3 regions of the Kaistia defluvii genome follow, and region 1 is predicted to be linked to each of the others. Evidence: riboswitches for the same ligand, from Rfam matches in the RefSeq annotation. Region 1 holds a riboswitch; each other region holds the start of a gene.
What was found. A riboswitch is a leader RNA that binds a small molecule or an ion and turns the genes downstream of it on or off. The one in region 1 is predicted to bind cobalamin.

Region 1 (4,331 bases):
GGCGCGCAGCTCTTCCTCAGCCGCATCCATGCCGTAGCGGGCCGCCTCGACCGCGCGCTTGTTGCCGCCGAACAGGTCGAGCTCCCAGCTGGCGTCGAGCCCGGCCTGGAACTGGTTCGAGACATAACCGCCGCTCTTGCCGCGATCGGCGCCGGCCGAGCCATTGGCGGAGGGAAACAGGGCGCCGACCGTCTGGCGGTAGCTGGCGCGCGCTTCGCGGATGCTGGCCTTGGCGCTGGCGACGTCGAGATTGCCGGCGACGGCCTCGTTGACCAGTTCGTCGAGCATGGGGTCGCCCAGCCGCCGCCACCATTGCGAGAGTTCCGGCGGCTTGGACGGCTTGGAGGCGGTGCCGCTGCCCCATTTCGTCGGCAGCGAAAGGTTGGGCTTCTGGTAGTCCGGTCCGACGACGACACAGCCACCCAGCGCCGTCGTCAGCGCGAGCAACAGCGCCAATCGGGGCAGGGACGTGCGACGGCGGAGCCCCCGGCCCTGTCCATCGGGCATCGAGCGCGGAGCGGCGGTCAGGCCGGCGGCCGGAAGCCTTTGAACAGTCAAGGGTGAATCCACGTTAATGATAATGCAACCGAAGCTATATTCGGCGTGCCATCTGCAGGTCAATCGCACCGGACAGGGCGCATGGCCGCATGCCCTGGGTGACGGGGCTTTCTGGCACGCGGATGTGCCCGCGCCGCGCGCAGCCCGTTATGATCCGCGGAGGGAATCGGCGGCCTGTTCCGCCGCCGCTGAGATCGACAGGAGAGACGGCGTGACGGTTACCATCTACGGCATCAAGAACTGCGACACGATGAAGAAAGCCCGGCAGTGGCTTGATGCGAAAGGCGTTTCCTACGCGTTCCACGACTACAAGGCGACCGGAATCGACCGGGCGCATCTCGACCGCTGGGTCGGCGAGCTCGGCTGGGAAACCGTGCTGAACCGGGCCGGTACCACCTTCCGCAAGCTCGCCGACGCGGACAAGCAGGATCTCGACGCGGACAAGGCGATCGGCCTGATGCAGGCGCAGCCCTCGATGATCAAGCGCCCGATCGCCGATCTCGGCGACGGTCGACTGCTGATCGGCTTCAAGCCGGAAGCCTATGAGGCGGCCTTCCAATAGCCGAAGTCTATGCGGATATAAGGATATCTTTATATCCGACTTGACGGACCACAGCGCTGTCCCTAGGAGTGGTTCGTCGTGGTTCCCTGGGCCGTTTGCGCGGCGCCAGGGCTAAGAGGGAATCCGGTGCGTCTCGTCCGAGGCAATACCGGAGCTGCCCCCGCAACTGTGAGCGGCGAGCCCGGGTCCAATTCGTGTCACTGAAGCGATCGCTTCGGGAAGGCCGGACCGGGGCGGCGACCCGCGAGCCAGGAGACCTGCCGCGACATCATAACGTCCCTGGGCGGGGTGTCCCGGTGGTGCGCTTGCGCCCGCCGTTCCGACGCCGGGACCTCACGCATGCGTCCGCTCGGCCTTTGCCCCCAAACAATTGGGGTAAGCCGATGTCTTTCTCTTCTCTTCCCGTTGCCACGCTCGGCACGCCGCGGATCGGTCTGCGCCGCGAGCTCAAGACCGCGCTGGAAAGTTACTGGTCCGGCCTGTCGAACGCCGACGACCTGCTCGCCAGCGCCGCTGCACTGCGTGCCGCCAACTGGGCGCGCCAGCACGCCCATGGCGTCACCGTCATCCCTTCGAACGATTTCTCGCTCTACGACCATGTGCTCGATACCAGCGTCATGGTCGGCGCGATCCCGGAAATCTATGGCTGGCCCGGCGGTCCCGTGCCGCTCGACATCTATTTCGCCATGGCGCGCGGCAGCCAGGGCGATGCCGGACATGCGGATTGCGGCCATTCTCACCACGGCGCCGCCCAGGGCGTGCCGGCGCTGGAAATGACGAAATGGTTCGACACCAACTATCACTACATGGTGCCGGAATTCACGGCCGGTCAGCGCTTCAGCCTCGCCTCGATCAAGCCGCTCGACGAATATCTGGAGGCGAAGGCGCTCGGCTATGAGACCCGTCCGGTGCTGCTCGGACCGGTGAGCTATCTCAAGCTCGGCAAGAGCAAGGACGCCTCGCTCGATCCGCTGTCGCTGCTGCCCGGCCTGCTGCCGGTCTATGTCGAGATGCTGCGCCGGTTGGCGGCAAACGGCGCCGACTGGGTGCAGATCGACGAGCCCTGCCTGGTGCTCGACCTCGACGACAAGACGCGGCAGGCGCTTCGTGTCGCCTACGGCATGTTCGCCTATGCGCTGCCGAAGCTGAAACTGATGCTGACGCCCTATTTCGGTGCGCTCGGCGACAATCTCGATACGGCACTGGAACTGCCGGTGGCGGGCCTGCATCTGGATCTCGTCCGCGCCCCGGAGCAGCTGGACGCCGTGCTGGCCAAGGCGCCGCGCGGGCTTGTGCTGTCGCTCGGCGTCATCGATGGCCGCAACATCTGGCGCGCCAATCTTGCCACCCTGCTCGACCGGCTAGAGCCGGTAGTCGCGCGCCGCGGCTTGGACCATATCCAGATCGCGTCTTCCTGCTCGCTGCTGCATGTGCCGATCGATCTGGAGCTCGAAGCGGAACTCGACGCCGAACTGAAGAGCTGGCTGGCCTTCTCGGTCCAGAAGATGGACGAGTTGGCGACGCTCGGACGCGCGCTTGCCGGAGGCCGGCAGAGCGTGACGCCGGAGATCGCCGCCTCGGTGCTGGCAGCCAGCACGCGCGCGTCGTCGCCCCGCGTGCATGATGCGGCGGTGGCTGCGCGTTCCGCCGCCGTCACGGCCGAGCACGCCCGCCGTACCAGCCCGTTTGCCGAGCGGCGCAAGCTGCAGCAGGCGGTGCTGGACCTGCCTTCCTTCCCGACGACGACGATCGGTTCGTTCCCGCAGACGTCAGAGGTGCGCAAGGCGCGTGCGGCGCATGCCAAGGGCGCGCTGGACGAGGCTGCCTATGAGGCGTTCCTGCGGCAGGAGACGGAAGCCGCGATCCGCTGGCAGGAAGAGATCGGGCTCGACGTGCTGGTGCATGGCGAATTCGAGCGCAACGACATGGTGCAGTATTTCGGCGAGCAGCTTTGCGGCTTCGCCTTCACCAAAGCGGGCTGGGTGCAGAGCTATGGCTCCCGCTATGTCCGCCCGCCCATCCTGTTCGGCGACGTCTCGCGGCCAAAGCCAATGACCGTCGCCTGGTGGGCCTATGCCCAGTCGGTCACGGACAAGCCGATGAAGGGCATGCTCACGGGGCCGGTGACGATCCTCAACTGGTCGTTCGTGCGCGATGATGTTCCGCGCAGCGTCGCCTGCCGGCAGATCGCGCTCGCCATCCGCGACGAGGTGCTGGATCTCGAAAAAGCCGGCGCGCGGATGATCCAGATCGACGAGGCGGCGCTTCGCGAGGGGTTGCCGCTGCGGCGTGGCGAGTGGAGCTCCTATCTCGACTGGGCCGTGGAGAGCTTCCGGCTCTGCGCCTCGGGCGTTGCCGACCGGACGCAGATCCACACCCACATGTGTTACTCCGAGTTCAACGACATCCTCGACGCCATCGCGGCGATGGATGCCGACGTGATCTCGATCGAGACCTCGCGCTCGAAGATGGAACTGCTCGAAGCCTTTGTCGGCGACAATTACCCGAACGACATCGGCCCGGGCGTCTATGACATCCATTCGCCGCGCGTCCCGGCCGTGGCCGAAATGACCGACCTGCTCGGCAAGGCGGCCGAACGGCTCCGGGCCGGGCAGATCTGGGTCAATCCGGATTGCGGGCTGAAGACCCGCAAGTGGGAGGAGGTCCGTCCGGCGTTGATCAACATGGTCGCCGCCGCCCGGCAGCTGCGCGCACGCTTCGCTGAAGCCGCCGAATAGCGTCTCCTTTCCAATCAGACATGCCGGGGAGAGATCTCCGGCATGGCGAGGCCCTGGCGCCGACAAAAGCGAATCCGGTCAGAGCTTTGCGCGGTTATCCTCGCAGCGCGCGCAAGGCATTCAGGATCACGGCGACGTCGATCGCCTCCTGCAGCAGCGCGCCCTGCAGCGGCGGCAGGTAGCCGAGCGCGGCGGCGATCATGGCGAGGATCGACAGCCCGAGGCCAACGACCACGCTCTGCAGGGCAATTTTTGCCGAGCGATGCGATATGCCGATCGCGTCGGCCAGGCGGTCGAGCCGATCGACCAGCAGCACGACATCGGCGGATTCCGACGAAGCCGCCGCGCCGCGTGCGCCCATGGCGACGCCGACATCGGCGACGGCAAGAGCCGGCGCATCGTTGACGCCATCGCCCACCATCATGACGGGGCCGGCCGCGCGGGCGGCCAGCACGACATCGACCTTCGCCTGC
Region 2 (4,331 bases), on a different contig from region 1:
TTCGACATGTCGATCCAGCGATGGATCTCGTCCGGCCGCTTGCGGTACCAGGGCAGGTATTCCGACAGATGGCCGTTGCTCTCGGTCGAATAGAAGCCGAAGCGCTTCAGGACGTCGATGCGGACCTTCTCCTGCTGCGAGAAGACGGGATGCGCCTCGAAGGCGGCGACCAGCTCGTCTTTGCCGATCTTGCGGCCGCGGAAGCGGATGTCGACATACCAGGTCTGGTGGTTGATGCCGGAGCAGATGAATTCCAGCTCGCTCTCGTCGGTCGCGCCCAGCACTTCGGCGATCTGTTCGCCGCCATGCTGCACGCCGTGGCAGAGGCCGATCGTGTCGACCTTGCCGTATTCGATCGCCGCCCAGGTGTTCATCGCCATCGGGTTGGCATAGTTCAGGAAGCGCGCGCCCGGCTCGGCGACCTCGCGGATATCCTTGCAGAAGTCGAGGATAACCGGGATGTTGCGCTGGCCGTACAGAATGCCGCCGGCGCAGATCGTGTCGCCGACGCACTGGTCGACGCCATATTGGAGCGGGATGCGGATATCGTCGGCATAGGCCTCGAGCCCGCCGACGCGCACGCAGCTGATGACGTAGCGCGCGCCGGTCAGCGCCTCGCGCCGGTTGGCGGTCGCCGTGATCTTGGTCGGCAGCTTGTTCTCCGCGACCATGCGGTCGAGGATCTGCCGGACCATGGTCAGATTGTGCTCGCTGATGTCGGTCAGCGCGAATTCGACCTCGCGCAGTTCCGGCACGCAGAGGATGTCGGAGACCAGCTTCTTGGTGAAGCCGACGCTGCCGGCGCCGATGATGGCGATCTTGAAACTGGACATGGCGTTTCTGGGGTTCCTCGGAGGCGGCCGGCGCGCCCTGGGCGCGGTTCCTGGCAAGAGAGCTCGAATGGGGCGGTCAGAAAGGTACGGAATTGCCTCGATTTCGGCGGGGTTTCGGCAGCCTCGGGTGGTATTGGCTCATGCTGCTGCTCTTTTTTATCGCCCGGCCGCTTGGCTCGAGGCTAGTATGCGCAAGGTTCATGCGTGAACCAGAGAGAATTTGTGCTTTCGTGGGTGATTTTATGCTCGGAGAATTGGCCCAGCGTGCCCCGGTCATGAAGACCGTATCGCTGCCCCGCGGCCGCCACCGGCTGCACACCATGCCGACCAGCACCGGCTACGAAATCCGCACCGATTCGAGCTATAGCTGGGATGGTCGCAAGCGGGGCCAGACGCCGTTCACCGTGCTCCAGCACACCGTCGCCGGCTCCGGCAAGCTGCGCTACGACCGGCGTCATTACCGGATCGGACCGGGCGAGACGATGCTGGTCGTCGTGCCGCACAATCACTGCTATTCGGTCGAGCCGGGAACCCCCTGGGAGTTCTTCTGGATCTCGATGAACGGGCAGGAGGCGCTGCGCATCCACCGCCAGATCCTGGAGGCGACGGGGCCGGTCTTGCGGCTGCGGCCCGACACGATCGACCATCTCGCCGATTGCAGCCTGCGGCTGATCGATGGGGGCGGCGAAACGCCCGGCGCCGCCTCGGCCGTCGCCTATGAGGCGGCGACCGCGCTCTATGACGACGTGTTCGGCTCGCATGGCGCGTCGCTGGCCGACAATGGCGTGATCCAGCGGGTGGTCGAGCACATCCTCGCCAATCTCGACAAGCCGCTCTCCGTGCCGGAACTGGCGGAATTCTCCGGCTTCAGCCGGGCGCATTTCTCGCGCATGTTCGCGGCGAGCGAGGGCATGCCGCCGGCCGAATTCGTGCTGCAGGAGCGGATGCGACGCGCCGCCCGTCTGCTCGCCGGCCAGCAGGTGCTGTCGGTCAAGGAAGTGGCGGTGCTGTCGGGCTTCGACGATTCGAACTATTTCGCCAAGGTGTTCCGCCGCTTCTTCGGCACCAGTCCGACCGAGTTCCGCACCACCGGCATGTATGCGAGCGCCAGCTAAAGCGGCAGTTGGGAGGAATTTCCACAGCCGGGAATTGGCGGGTCGGCTTCGGAATGCGGCCGGGCCGCCGATTCGCAATCCTGTCAACAATAACTAGATATTGACGATGGAGGCGCATGGGCGTCTACATCTGCGTGTCGAGGTTCTCCTGAGTCGCAAGACCCAGGGCTAAGAGGGAATGCCGGAACGCCCGAAAGGGTGGAGCCGGAGCTGCCCCCGCAACTGTGAACGGCGAGTGTCTGCCCGGAGAGACCACTGGGACCGCGAGGTCCCGGGAAGGTGGGCAGAGCGACGACCCGTGAGCCAGGAAACCTGCCCCGACAGACTGAAAGAATCCTCGGGCGGGGTGTCCCGGTGGAGCGCTGGTTTCGTGCGGCCTTTTTGGGGGCCGTTCGTCCTGTTCGCTTCGCTCGGCCTTTGCTCCCAACCAATTTTGGGCTGAAGCCGATGACACAGACGATTGATCAAGACCGTAGCGCGCCGGTCGCCTCCTATCCTTCGCTTTCGCCGGCCCCCGTACCGTCCAAGCCTTCCGCCGCCGCCACGCCGGCCTTTCACGTCATCCGCCGCAACGGCTCGCTGTCGGATTTCGATGCGTCCAAGATCGCCGTCGCGCTGACCAAGGCGTTTCTCGCCGTCGAGGGCAACAGCGCCGCCGCCTCGCGCCGCGTGCATGAGATCGTCGACGACCTGACCGGCCAGATCGTCAGCGCGCTGACGCGCCGCGTCGGCTCCGATCGCGCGCTCCATATCGAGGACGTGCAGGACCAGGTCGAGCTGGCGCTGATGCGCGGCGAGCACCACAAGGTCGCCCGCGCCTATGTTCTGTATCGCGAGGAGCGCGCCCGCGCCCGCCGCACCGCCGAGGCGGTCGCCCCGGTCGGCGCGCCGCTGCTGCAGGTGCGCGGCGCCGATGGCGTGCTGCGTCCGCTGGATGAGCGCCGCCTGCAACTCGTCGTCGACGAGGCCTGCGCCGGGCTTGCCGATGTCGATGCCGGCGCGATCCTCTCGGAAACCCGCCGCAATCTTTATGACGGCATTTCGCTGGCCGAATTGGCGCTGGCCCCGGTGATGGCCGCCCGCACGCTGGTCGAGAGCGAGCCCAACTACGCCTTTGTCAGCGCCCGCCTGCTGCTCGATATGCTGCGCGCCGAGGCGGTTTCCTTCGTGCAGGGCATTCCGGTCCAGCCGACGCAGAGCGAGATGGCCGGCCGCTATGCCGACTATTTCCCGGCCTTCATCCGGGTCGGCATCGAGCATGAACTGGTCGATGGCGAGCTTGGCCGCTACGATCTGGTCCGCCTCGCCGCTGCGCTAAAACCCGAGCGGGACCTGAACTTCCAGTTCCTTGGCCTGCAGACCCTCTACGACCGCTATTTCCTGCAGACCGGCGGCACCCGCATCGAGCTGCCGCAGGCCTTCTTCATGCGCGTCGCCATGGGGCTGGCGATCCGCGAGATCGACCGCGAGGCGCGGGCAATCGAGTTCTACAATCTGCTGTCGTCCTTCGACTTCATGGCCTCGACGCCGACCCTGTTCAATTCGGGCACGCTGCGGCCGCAGCTTTCGTCCTGCTTCCTCACCACCGTGCCGGACGATCTCGAGGGCATCTTCAAGTCGGTGAAGGACAATGCGCTGCTGGCGAAGTATTCCGGCGGGCTGGGCAATGACTGGTCGCGCGTGCGCGGCCTCGGAGCACACATCAAGGGCACCAATGGCGAGAGCCAGGGCGTGGTGCCGTTCCTGAAGGTGGCGAACGACACGGCGATCGCCGTCAACCAGGGCGGCAAGCGCAAGGGCGCCGTCTGCGCCTATCTCGAGACCTGGCATGTCGACATCGAGGAATTCCTCGATCTCCGCAAGAACACCGGCGACGACCGCCGCCGCACGCATGACATGAACACCGCCAACTGGGTGCCGGACCTGTTCATGCAGCGCGTCGCCGAGGATGGTCCGTGGACCCTGTTCTCGCCCGACGAGACGCCGGACCTGCACGATCTCTACGGCCCCGCCTTCCAGCGCGCCTATGAGAGCTATGAGGCGAAGGCGAAGCGCGGTGAGATGCGCGTCCACAAGGAGGTCAAGGCGACCGACCTTTGGCGCCGCATGCTGACCATGCTGTTCGAGACCGGACATCCCTGGATCACCTTCAAGGATCCCTGCAACATCCGCTCGCCGCAGCGCCATGCCGGCGTCGTGCATTCGTCCAATCTCTGCACCGAGATCACGCTCAACACGTCGAATGACGAGGTCGCGGTCTGCAATCTCGGCTCGATCAACCTCGCTCATCATATCGTTGGCGACGGCCTCGATCTCGACCGGTTGGCGCGCACCGTCCAGACGGCGATGCGCATGCTCGACAATGTCATCGACATCAATTTCT
Region 3 (4,331 bases), 600 kb from region 1:
GGCGTCGTTCTCCGCCGCCGCGCCAACGCCGAGCAGCACCGAGGCCGGCAGGCCGGAGGCCGTCGCATGGACGACGCGCGCTTCCTTGCGGGCGTCGCGGGCGACGATCTCGGCCACCTGCTCCAGCTGCTTCGCGTCAACCAGATCCGTCTTCGAGAAGACGATCAGATCGGCGCAGGAAAGCTGGTCCTCGAACAATTCCTCGATCGGATCCTCGTGGTCGAGCGAAGGGTCCTCGGCGCGCTGGGCGGCGACGGCTTTCTCGTCATGGGCGAAGCGGCCGGCAGCGACCGCTTCGGCATCCACCACGGTGATGACGCCGTCGATGGTGACGCAGTGGCGCACGGTCGGCCAGGTGAAGGCGCGCACCAGAGGCTGCGGCAGCGCCAGGCCGGAGGTCTCGATCACGATGTGATCGGGGGCCGGTTCGCGCGCCAGAAGCTGCTCGATGGTCGGCAGGAAATCGTCAGCGACGGTGCAGCAGATGCAGCCATTGGTGAGTTCGATCACCGTATCCGGCTTGCAGTCGTCGACGCCGCAATCGGAGAGAAGCGAGCCGTCAAAACCCATGTCGCCGAATTCGTTGACTATCAGCGCGATGCGGCGTCCTTCGGCGCCGGCGATGAGGTTGCGGATCAGCGTGGTCTTTCCGGCACCCAGGAATCCGGTGACGATGGTGGCGGGGATGCGGGCGGTCAAAGGACGAACTCCGGGTTCGGATTGGGTTTCAGGCGCAGCGGCAGGCCGGCGGCCACGAGAAAAACGGTCTGCACGGCGGCGGCGATCTTCTGGTTGAGGCGGCCCTGCTCGTCGGCGAAGCGGCGCGCCAGCGCGTTCATCGGCACGATGCCGGAGCCGACCTCGTTGGAGACGAGCACGACCGGCCCCCTCGCCTTGGCGAGCATACGGGCCAGCGCGTCGCCCTCGGCGGCGACGTCGCGCTCGGCCTCCATCAGGTTGGAAAGCCAGAGCGTCAGGCAATCGACGAGGATGACGCGGCCGGGATCGGCCAAAGTCGCGAGGCGGCCGGTCAGGTCGAGCGGCTCCTCGACCGTTGTCCAGTCCAGCCCGCGCCGGTCACGATGCGCCGAAATCCGTGCCTGCATTTCGGCATCGCGGATCTCGGCCGTGGCCAGATAGGTGGCGGGCAGCCCCGTCCGAGCCACGATATCCTCGGCGAAGCGGCTCTTGCCGGAGCGGGCGCCGCCGAGGATCAGCGCCGTGCGCGGCGCGGGGGATGGCACGGCCTCAGGCCGACCGCGACAGGCGTTGATAGAGCCAGCCGGAGCAGAGGCCGGAAAGCGCCCAGAGCAGCGCGCTGACCACCAGGGAGGCGGCGACGAACTCGCCGCCGAGGCCGGCCGGATAGGAGGCTTCCAGCGTCGGCGGAACCGGGGCGCCGATGACATGCGGCAACACGCCGAGGACGAGGCCGGCGACCTTCAGGAGCCACGAACGCCCGAAGACGATCAGCGCGAGGCCGATCGCCGAGGCGGCGGCGGTCGAAAGCCACCAGACCTGGCGCGAGGTGATCTCGGCCGCGGCCGTGCCGGGAAGCTCCGGCGACAGGCCGAGCGAGGGCAGCAGCGAAGCGGCGAAGAAGCCGGCAACGCCCCAGAGTACGCCGGTGCTAGCGTCGATCCTGCCGCCGCGGATCGACATCAGGCCGAGCAGCACGGCCGATACCCCCACCCCCATCAGCAGGTTGGCGATCAGCGTATAGGCGGAGCGCTCGAAGCCGTCGGCCGGCGACCAGGCGTCTTCGTCATGCTCATGCGCCGGCGCGGCAGCGGCGGGCGCGGCGGCCTCATGGGCGTGGGCCTCGGTCGTCGAGTGCTCATGCGGCGCGGCGGCAGCAGCCGGGGCCGGCTCGGCGCTTTCGAAGGTCTCGGCGTGCAGGATGAGCGGCTCGGTGGTGACAGCCTGCACCACGGAAAGCGCAATGCCCACGGCAAGCCCGGCGCCGAAGGCGCTCAGGATGATCGTCTTGAACATGATGGATCCTCAGGCGTCAGTGGCAGGGCAGACCGAGGGAATGCCGGGTGTCATGCGTCGCGTTGTGGATCAGGCTCGGCGCGGCGAAGCCGGTGCCGACGAACAGGAACAGGCCGAAGGCGATGGCGAACAGCGCCGGCACGATGCGCGATGCGGCGTCGCTCTTGGCGCCATCTGCGGCAATCGAGGTCGACCTCGTCGCGGTCTTCGAGAAATTGGTCATAGCGTCTCCTTCACCGTCCCACCGACGGCTGGCTGGTATGAGGCGCTGGCTGGTCTCCTGGCTCACGGGTCGCTGCTTCCTCGACGCCTTCCCGGTTTCCCAGTGGCCATCGCGAGGTCGCTCGCCGCTTACAGTTGCGGGGGCAGCTTCGGACTTGGAATCCCGCAAGGGGTCCTTCCGCACCGAATTCCCATTTCATCCCCCAAGGCCTGAGGCCTGTCGGGGGAACCGTCGCAGAGTCACGCTAGAGGGATTGCCGGTCTGGCGCAAGCCACGCCTCATTTGGCGGCAGGCGCGCCCTTGCTGCGAAATCTCGCCCAGCGGCGCAGCAGCGCCACTTCGGATCTCCGACGGATGCGGCGCACCCGCGCCGAGTCATGCGACAGCACCACCAGTCCGACCGGCACCATCCAGAAGCCGAGGATCGGCAGGAAGCCGAGCGTGCCCCCAAGAAGGAAGCCGCTTCCGATCGCGACGCGGGCCGTCCGGCTCTTGGGAAGCGGGAGGGCCTTCTTGCCGAAGCGGATGGATGGCATGCGGCTGGTTTTCTCCGTGGCTCGGATCGGGAAGGACGGTTCTGGCGCACAATGAAACGCCGAGCCCGCTGGCCCGGCGCTCTCTCTTATGTGGAAAGAGCCGACCTCATTGCAACGGTTCCGGCCGGCAACGGTTCCTGACGCCCTCTGCCCGCAATGGAAAGCCCGGCGCGGATTTGTCCGCGCCGGGCTGGAGGTTGATTCGCGCGGGATCTCGCGTCCGGCTAGGTCGCCGGGCGCATTGCCTTGCGACGCCGAAGCAGCAGCATCGCCAGCGGGAAGAGCCAGATCAGGATAGTGAGCGCGCCCAGCCCACCAGCGATCGGCCGCTCGAAGAAGCGGAAGACGTCGCCATCGGCCTTGATCATCGAGGTGATGAAGTTCTGCTCGAGCATCGGCCCCAGCACCATGCCGAGGATCGCCGGCGCGATCGGGATGTCGTTCTCCTCCATGAAGAAGCCGATGATGCCGAAGATGAGCATCATGACGATGCCGGCCACGGAATTGGCGATCGCGAAGGAGCCGACGATGCAGAAGATCAGGATCATCGGCATCAGCGTCGAGGGCGGAATGGAGAGGATCGGGCGCGCGCCGCGGATCGCCAGCCAGCCCAGCGGCAGCATGATCAGATTCGCCAGGATGAACACGATGAAGATCGCATAGACCGTCTGCGGATCGTTGATGAAGATCGTCGGCCCCGGATTGATGCCCTTGATGTAGAGCACGCCGATGACGATGGCGGTGATCGAATCGCCGGGAATGCCGAAGACGAGCGCCGGGATCCAGGCGCCGCTGACGGCCGAATTGTTCGAGGCGCCGGCCTCGACCAGACCCTCGACATGGCCCGTGCCGAACTTCTCCTTCTGTTTCGAGAAGCGCTTGGAGATGGCGTAGGAAATCCAGGCGGCGATATCGGCGCCGGCGCCGGGAAGAATGCCGAGCGCGGTGCCGGTGATGCTGCCGCGCACGGTCTGCACCGGATATTGCTTCAGGTTCTTCCACTGGGTGCGGAAGATCCCCTGGCCGTCGGCGCGCGGAATCTTCCTGCGCGGCGACGTCGCCGTCACGGTGCGCAGAACCTCCGACACGGCGAACAGCCCGATCATGGCCGGGATGAACTGGATGCCGGCCATCAGTTCGAGATTGCCGAAGGAGAAGCGCGGCTCGCCCGAGGGGTTTTCCATGCCGATCGTCGCCACGAACAGGCCGATCAGCAGCGAGATCAGGCCGCGGGTCGGCGAGCCCGGATTGACGAAGACGGCGCAGGAGAGACCGAGCAGAACCAGCCAGAAATACTCCTCGGAGGAGAATTTTAGGGCGATTTCGGCGAGGGTCGGCGAGACCGTCATCAGCACGATCGCGCCGAACAGGCCACCGATCGCCGAGAAGACGAGCGCGGCGCCGAGCGCTTCATCGCCGCGCCCGGTCTGCGTCATCTTGTAGGCGTCATCGACATAGGCGGCGTTGGCGGGCGTGCCCGGCATGCGCAGCAAGGCCGCCGGAATGTCGCCGGCGAAGATTGCCATGGCGGTCGCCGTCACGATCGCCGCGATGGCCGGCACCGGATCCATGAAGAA

Region 2: another riboswitch for cobalamin. It lies ahead of ABIE08_RS21215 (ribonucleoside-diphosphate reductase subunit alpha); the one in region 1 lies ahead of metE (5-methyltetrahydropteroyltriglutamate--homocysteine S-methyltransferase).
Region 3: another riboswitch for cobalamin. It lies ahead of ABIE08_RS03785 (CbtB domain-containing protein); the one in region 1 lies ahead of metE (5-methyltetrahydropteroyltriglutamate--homocysteine S-methyltransferase).

Annotation. Positions count from the first base shown of each region.
Region 1 covers NZ_JBEPSM010000001.1:1,397,021-1,401,351, reverse strand. The annotation lists gene ABIE08_RS06575 (efflux transporter outer membrane subunit) at 1-507, opposite strand, end outside; gene ABIE08_RS06570 (ArsC family reductase) at 770-1,120, shown strand; cobalamin riboswitch at 1,183-1,399, shown strand; gene metE (5-methyltetrahydropteroyltriglutamate--homocysteine S-methyltransferase) at 1,504-3,858, shown strand; gene ABIE08_RS06560 (heavy metal translocating P-type ATPase) at 3,953-4,331, opposite strand, start outside.
Region 2 covers NZ_JBEPSM010000004.1:221,874-226,204, reverse strand. The annotation lists gene ABIE08_RS21225 (alpha-glucosidase/alpha-galactosidase) at 1-833, opposite strand, end outside; gene ABIE08_RS21220 (AraC family transcriptional regulator) at 1,076-1,948, shown strand; cobalamin riboswitch at 2,072-2,282, shown strand; gene ABIE08_RS21215 (ribonucleoside-diphosphate reductase subunit alpha) at 2,396-4,331, shown strand, end outside.
Region 3 covers NZ_JBEPSM010000001.1:797,039-801,369, reverse strand. The annotation lists gene cobW (cobalamin biosynthesis protein CobW) at 1-699, opposite strand, end outside; gene cobU (bifunctional adenosylcobinamide kinase/adenosylcobinamide-phosphate guanylyltransferase) at 696-1,244, opposite strand; gene ABIE08_RS03790 (CbtA family protein) at 1,249-1,995, opposite strand; gene ABIE08_RS03785 (CbtB domain-containing protein) at 2,012-2,218, opposite strand; cobalamin riboswitch at 2,249-2,466, opposite strand; gene ABIE08_RS03780 (hypothetical protein) at 2,497-2,754, opposite strand; gene ABIE08_RS03775 (tripartite tricarboxylate transporter permease) at 2,979-4,331, opposite strand, start outside.